Regions from separate parts of the Saccharopolyspora sp. NPDC002578 genome, predicted to be linked through region 1. Evidence: riboswitches for the same ligand, from Rfam matches in the RefSeq annotation. Region 1 holds a riboswitch; each other region holds the start of a gene.
What was found. Region 1 has a riboswitch for glycine ahead of gcvT (glycine cleavage system aminomethyltransferase GcvT). Riboswitches for the same ligand answer to the same signal wherever they lie in the genome.
Positions count from the first base shown of each region.

Region 1 (2,256 bases):
ACCTGCAGGGCGGTACCGGGGGCGCTGTGCGCGCGGTCCACGTACGCCATCGCGATCGGGTGGCCCAGCGTCGGTGACGGTGCACCGCTGGTGACCTCGCCGATCTCGGCGCCGTCGGTGTCGAGCACCCGGTAGCCGTGCCGCGGAGCGCGGCGGGCATCGGTGCGCAGGCCGACCAGCGTGCGCTCCGTCGGCGCTTCCGCGACCTTCGCCAGCGCTTCCTTGCCGACGAAGTCGCCGGGCTTGTCGAGCTTCACGACCCGGCCCAGGTTCGCGTGGAACGGGGTCAGGGACGCTGAGAGCTCGTTGCCGTACAGCGGCATGCCCGCTTCGAGCCGCAGCGTGTCCCGGCAGGACAGCCCGGCGGGGATGAGGCCGTGCGCGGCGCCGGAGTCGGTCAGCGCCCGCCACACGGCGGGGGCGTCGGCGGGCGAGGTGAACAGTTCGAAGCCGTCCTCGCCGGTGTAGCCGGTGCGCGCCAGCAGCACGTCGGCGCCCGCTACCACGCTCGGGTACCCGGCGTAGTACTTGACGCCGGAGAGGTCGGTGCCGGTCAGCGGCGCCAGGATCTCCACGGACTTCGGGCCCTGCACGGCGATCAGCGCGTAGTCGTCGGAGACGTCCTCGTGCGTCGCGTCGAACCCGGCGACGCGGTCGGCGAGCTCGGCGGAGACCACGGCCGCGTTCGCGGCGTTGGCGACCACCAGGTACTCCGACTCGCCGAGCCGGTAGACGATCAGGTCGTCGAGCACTCCGCCGTCGGCGTTGCACAGCATGGTGTAGCGGGCGCGACCCTCGGTGATCGTCGAGGCCTTCGCGACGAGCGCGTAGTCCAGCGCCTCGGCGGCCTGCGGGCCGCTGATCTTGATCTCGCCCATGTGCGAGAGGTCGAACAGGCCGGCGGCGGTGCGCACGGCCTGGTGTTCGGCGGTGTCGCCGGTGTAGCGCACCGGCATCCGCCACCCGGCGAATTCGGTGAAATGTGCGCCCGAGGACGCATGGATCTCCCCTAGCGGTGTCTCTCTCAGGGAGGGGGAAGACGACGTCATGGTGCGGAACTCCTCCTCGTGGGCACCGATCACGTCCGAGGGGACCGGTTGCGGCCACTTCCAGCAGAAACCATATCCGGGGTCCCTCGACGGCGACGGGCGCGGGCGTGCGCTGGCCGGTCTCCCCGGAGTCATTGGCCTGAGAGTTTCACCGCGCGTCGGCGGCTTGCACCTTGGGCGAGGGACGCGTGTCCCTGCTTTTCTCCGTGATCGCCTGGTGTCGTGCGGTGCGGGGCCTGAGAGTTTGTTGGGGAGGATTGCTCCTTCGGCGCTGCACCCAGGAATCGCATCCTGCACGGACCAGGGGCTCCTGGCGGGGCGCAGACTCTCCCGCTCGACGTCGTCGGCGTGTTCGTCTCGTCTTCTGTTGTGTTCAGAAACGCTACGGAGATCACACATCGCAGTCAACCGAACGTGAGCGTGATCCCGTTACCCTCCGAAGTCGTCCGCATGGGCCGTGACCTGCTCGTACTGCACTCGCAGGCCGTCGACCAGGGCTTGCAGCGCGACCTCGAAGCTGGCGTCGTCGATCTCCGCCGCGTGCTCGCGCAGCAGGTGCGCGTTGCGCAGGTGCGGGAACCGGTCGTCGTAGATCTCGGCGTCGTCGACGAACCCGCCTGCGAACGATCCCATCGCGGCGCCGACGACGAGGTACTTGGTGGAGGCGCCGATCATCGTGGCGTACCGGGGTGGCCAGCCCGCGCTGGTCAGGCCGCCGTGCACCGCGTCGGCGCGGCTCAGCGAGGTTTCGCGGCGGGCCGGGCCGGAGGCCATGAACGGCACCAGGTTCGGGTGGGCGGCCAGCGCCGCCCGGTAGGAGCGGGCCCAGCGCAGCAGGCCGGTGGTCCAGCCGGCGGCGAAGCCGGTGGTGTCCACGGTGGCCATCACGTCGTTGGCGACGTCGTGCAGCAGGGCTTCCTTGGTCGCGACGTGGTTGTACAGCGAGGCGGCGCGGACTCCGAGCGCTTCGGCGAGCTTGCGCATGGACAGCGCTTCGAGCCCGGACGTGTCGATGATCACCAACGCGTGCTCGCGGATGCGTTCCGGTGTGAGCTGGGGACTCTTCGGTCTGCCCATGCCGCGCTCCTGCCTGCCATCCGGCCCTGCGCCGTGGCGTTCCGATGCCGCACCGTGTTCGGCCGGTTGCCCTGCGGCGACTCCGCACAGTGTCCGGGGCGGTGGTCTTGCCGCGGTCCGCGGGGTGGTC
Region 1 covers NZ_JBSFWJ010000087.1:17,690-19,945, reverse strand. Annotated here, with positions in the region: gene gcvT (glycine cleavage system aminomethyltransferase GcvT) at 1-1,049, opposite strand, end outside; glycine riboswitch at 1,168-1,264, opposite strand; glycine riboswitch at 1,265-1,392, opposite strand; gene ACWD38_RS27085 (TetR/AcrR family transcriptional regulator) at 1,479-2,126, opposite strand.

Region 2 (2,256 bases), on a different contig from region 1:
GGAGCCAGTTCCCCGGCCCGTCGTAGCAGCGGCAGGATGTCGGCCTCGTCGTGAGCGATCGAGAACTCCGCCAGCTCGTAGTCGCTCTCCCCGGCGGGCACGTCGTCGTAGCTGTAGGTCGAGCGCGCGAAGTCCGAGGCGCCGACGACCTGCCGCAACGCGGTCAGGCCGATTCCGGTGTCCGCGTCGAACAGCCGGGACATGATCTCGTCGCGCCGCGGGGAGTTGTTCACCAGCCAAGCCGACGAGTCGGTCAGCGCCGCCCCGAACCCGTCGACGGCCTGGTACGTCGTCCCGGGGTCGACCGTGATCGTCTCGTTCCCGCCGCCCGCCCCGAACTCCGCGTCGGGCTGGCGCGCGAGCTTGCTCTGGCCGTCCTTCGTGGTCAACCAGACCCCCACCGCCGGGGCCGCGTGCGCAGGTGGAGCGAGCACCAGACCGGTGCTGAGCGTGATCGCGGAGAGCACCAGCGCGGCGGCCCGCCCGGCGCGAGGCGCCGCGACCCCGCCTCGTGTCTTGTGATCCATCTGCCCAGGGTGGTCTGACCAATCCTGCCCGGGTAGCTCCATTCGGTCGCAACCCCGCGCTCCGCGAGGCGAGGAAGGGAACCTTCCTGTCACCGGTGACAGGAAGGTTCCCTTCCTCTCTCGATCCGTGTGATCCGGAGCGAGGGGGCATTGACACCGACGGGTGCCCGTTTATCGTTGCTGGGCACGTCCACAACCGCATATGCCGCAGATCCCGGGCGGGAGAGACCCCGCGCCGACGGGGCGCCGAAGGAGCAAACACTCCCTGCAAACTCTCAGGCACCCATGACCGCTCGGGCGAGGCGACTCTGGAAAGCGCGCGCTCCGGCGCCGCACCCACGGTGCAAACCGCGCACGACGCGGTGAAGCTCTCAGGTTCCGCAACAGAGGGGGAGGCCCACGAACCCGGGCACACCTGTGCCCACGATGGTGAGGAGCCTCCATGTCCCTGCCCGAGCAGCTGCGCTACACCGAGGAACACGAGTGGATCGAGGACCGCGGTGACCTGGTCCGCATCGGCATCACGCCCTTCGCGGCCGAAGCGCTCGGCGACATCGTGTACGTGCAGCTCCCCGAGGTGGGCGAGCGGATCGAATCGGGCCAGACCTGCGGCGAGCTGGAATCGACGAAGTCGGTCAGCGACCTGTACGCGCCCGTGACCGGCGAGGTCGTGGCGATCAACGAGGCGGCGGCGGACGACCCCGCGGTGGTCAACGGGGACCCGTTCGGCGAGGGCTGGCTGCTCGACGTGCGTGCCGAGCAGACCGGTGCTGTGCTCACGGCGCAGGAATACGCCCAGTTGACCGGTGGTGAGTAAGCCGGGCTGAGGGGGACGGATCTGTGACGATCAGCGTCTTCGACCTCTTCTCAGTGGGCATCGGGCCGTCCAGTTCGCACACCGTCGGCCCGATGCGGGCCGCCGGGATGTTCACGGCACGCCTGCGCACCGAGGGTCTGCTCGGCGAGGTCACCAGGGTGAAAGCCGAGCTGTTCGGGTCGCTCGGAGCGACCGGGCATGGTCATGGGAGTCCGAAAGCGGTGCTGCTCGGGCTCGAAGGGCACGATCCGGAGACGGTGGATCCGGCCGCGGTCGAACACCGGGTGGACGCCGTCCGCACCGGTGGCCGGCTGTCGCTGGCGGGCGAGCACGACATCGCCTTCTCCGTCGATCGCGACCTCGTGATGCACCGGCGGAAATCGCTGCCGCTGCATCCCAACGGCATGCGGTTCACCGCGTTCGGTACCTCGGGTGAACTGCGCGCCGCGGTGTTCTACTCCGTCGGCGGCGGGTTCGTGGTCGACGACGGCGCCACCGGGACCGACCGGATCAAACCGGACGAGACCGCGGTCCGGCACCCGTTCCGCACCGGGCAGGAACTGCTCGCGAGGGCGGCCGATTCGGGATCGCGGATCAGCGACGTCATGTTCGACAACGAGCTGTCGTGGCGTTCCGCGGCGGACATCCGCGCGCAGCTGCTGCACATCTGGGGCGTGATGCGCGAATGCGTCGACAACGGGTGCAGCAACGATGGAGTGCTGCCCGGCGGGCTGAAGGTGAACCGGCGCGCGGCGGCGCTGCGGGCGAGCCTCACCGAGCAGGACGATCCGATGGAGTGGCTCACCTTGTTCGCCCTCGCGGTCAACGAGGAGAACGCGGCGGGCGGCCGGGTCGTCACCGCGCCCACGAACGGGGCCGCGGGCATCGTTCCCGCGGTGCTGCACTACTACG
Region 2 covers NZ_JBSFWJ010000003.1:1,031-3,286, forward strand. Annotated here, with positions in the region: gene ACWD38_RS02575 (glycoside hydrolase family 30 protein) at 1-527, opposite strand, end outside; glycine riboswitch at 737-829, shown strand; glycine riboswitch at 830-924, shown strand; gene gcvH (glycine cleavage system protein GcvH) at 970-1,344, shown strand; gene ACWD38_RS02585 (L-serine ammonia-lyase) at 1,368-2,256, shown strand, end outside.
Region 2: linked by a shared signal. The riboswitch ahead of gcvH (glycine cleavage system protein GcvH) and the one ahead of gcvT (glycine cleavage system aminomethyltransferase GcvT) in region 1 are both predicted to bind glycine.

Region 3 (2,256 bases), on a different contig from region 1:
CGCCGACCAATCGGCCCGGCAGCTGCCGCTCGATGCCCTTGCGCACCGCCATGTACCCGGCGTGCGGGCCGCCGAAGCCCATCGGCACGCCGAAGCGCTGCGTCGTGCCGACCACCACGTCGGCACCGATCTCACCGGGAGCGCGCAGCAGCGTCAGCGCCAGCAGGTCGGCGCTGACCACGGCCATCCCGCCGCGCTCGTGGACCCGCTCGATGATCGCCTCGTGGTCGCGGAGCGCGCCGGAGGCACCGGGGTAGGCCAGCAGCACGCCGAAGAAGTCGTCCTCCGGCAGCGCCTCGGGACCCGCGGCGAGGTCGGTGACGATCACCTCGATGCCCAGCGGTTCGGCGCGGGTCCGCAGCACCTCCAGGGTCTGCGGCATCACGTCCGCGTCCACCACGAAGCGCGGCGATTTGGCCCGGCCCGCGCGGCGCACCAGCGTCATGCCCTCGGCGGCGGCGGTGGCCTCGTCCAGCATCGACGAGTTCGCCACCGGAACACCGGTCAGGTCGGCGACCATCGTCTGGAAGTTCAGCAGCGCCTCGAGCCTGCCCTGCGAGATCTCCGGCTGGTACGGCGTGTACGCCGTGTACCAGGCGGGGCTCTCCAGCACGTTGCGCAGGATCACCGGCGGCGTGATCGTCGGGTAGTAGCCCAGCCCGATCATCTCGGTGTGCGGGCTGTTGAGCCGCGCCAGGTCCCGGAGCTGCTTGAGCGCCTCGGCCTCGGTAGCCGGCTCCGGCAGGGCCAGCTGCAGGTCCCGTTCGCGGATGCCTTCGGGCACCGCGGCCTGGCCCAGCTCCTCCAGCGAGCCGACACCGATCACGTCCAGCATGCGCGCCAGCTCGGCGGGCAACGGCCCGACATGGCGGTCGGCGAACGGAGTGCCGTGTTCCAGGGCGGCCAGCGGGATACGGTCTTCGGTCGTCATCGCCACACCTCATTCATCGCGACGGACACAGGGCGGCAGCACGAATGCTGCTCTCCCCCTCTGTCACCGTCCGCGATACGAACGCCTGAGAGCTTCACCCGGTACGGCGACCGGGCTTGCACCGTCGGCGGGGAACCACCTACCGGTGGTCCCTCTTTCCAGAGGTATCTCGCCCGTGCGGTCCAGCAGGCCTGAGAGGTTGTCGGGGAGGGTTTGCTCCTTCGGCGCCGCCGGTGACCAGGTCACCGGCGAACTCTCCCGCGCGGGGTCAGCGATGCTCAGCAGCCTACCCGATCCAGTGACGACCGAAAGTGCGATCTTCATCCCGCTCGATCACTCCGGTGCGCCGGGCACGGCGCTGACCGGCGGTGACGCCCCCGTCACGGGGCGAGGCGCTCAGCCCGTGCGGCGGTCCCGGCGACGGCGGGACAACTCGTCGTTGACCGGCTCCTCGTGCTCGCCGCCGTCGGCCCGCTCGGCGGGGAACTCGTGGATCGTCCCGGTGATCTCGCGCATCGCGCCGCTGACCGCGATCCCGAACACGCCCTGACCGCCCTGCAGCAGGTCCACGACCTCCTCGGCGGAGGTGCACTCGTAGACCGTCGTGCCGTCGCTGAACAACGTGATCTTGGCCAGGTCCTGCACGCCTCGATGGCGCAGGTGCTCCACGGCGACCCGGATGTTGTGCAGCGAGACCCCGGTGTCCAGCAGTCGCTTGACGACCTTGAGCACCAGGACGTCCTTGAACGAGTACAGCCGCTGCGACCCGGATCCCGCCGCGCCGCGGATCGACGGGCCGACCAGCTTGGTGCGCGCCCAGTAGTCCAGCTGCCGGTAGGTGATGCCGGCGATCTGGCACGCCGCGGGTCCGCGGTAGCCGACGAGCTCGTCCGGGAGCGCGGTGTCGGGGAACGGCGCCGACTGCTCCGCGGCGGAATCCTCGCCAGGTGCTCGCTCCACCACGCCTGCCTCCCCTCGCCCGGCCCGAGGCCGGCGAACCACCAGAACCCGGCTCGACGCATGATCATCCGCCGAACGGGGGAACGATCATGGAACCGGGGCTTCGACCTTCCCCGACCTGGAAAATCACATCGGGGCGATTCGCGCACTCCGACGGTAAGCCCGGCCCGTGAGCGGGTCAACGCGACGCGCGGAGCCGCCCGCCCACCCCGGGTGTGACGTCCCCGCTCCGGCTCGCGCCGCTCGCCGAACGCGAAAAGGCTCCCGGTGCGAACTCGCACCGGGAGCCGGGTACGGCACCGGGGGTGAGCGGACCGCACGTCCGCTCACCTGATCACGTATCGGCGCCGCGGAAGTCCTCCGGA
Region 3 covers NZ_JBSFWJ010000001.1:312,610-314,865, forward strand. Annotated here, with positions in the region: gene gcvP (aminomethyl-transferring glycine dehydrogenase) at 1-931, opposite strand, end outside; glycine riboswitch at 1,100-1,202, opposite strand; gene ACWD38_RS01415 (MerR family transcriptional regulator) at 1,328-1,894, opposite strand; gene ACWD38_RS01420 (bifunctional nuclease family protein) at 2,226-2,256, opposite strand, start outside.
Region 3: linked by a shared signal. The riboswitch ahead of gcvP (aminomethyl-transferring glycine dehydrogenase) and the one ahead of gcvT (glycine cleavage system aminomethyltransferase GcvT) in region 1 are both predicted to bind glycine.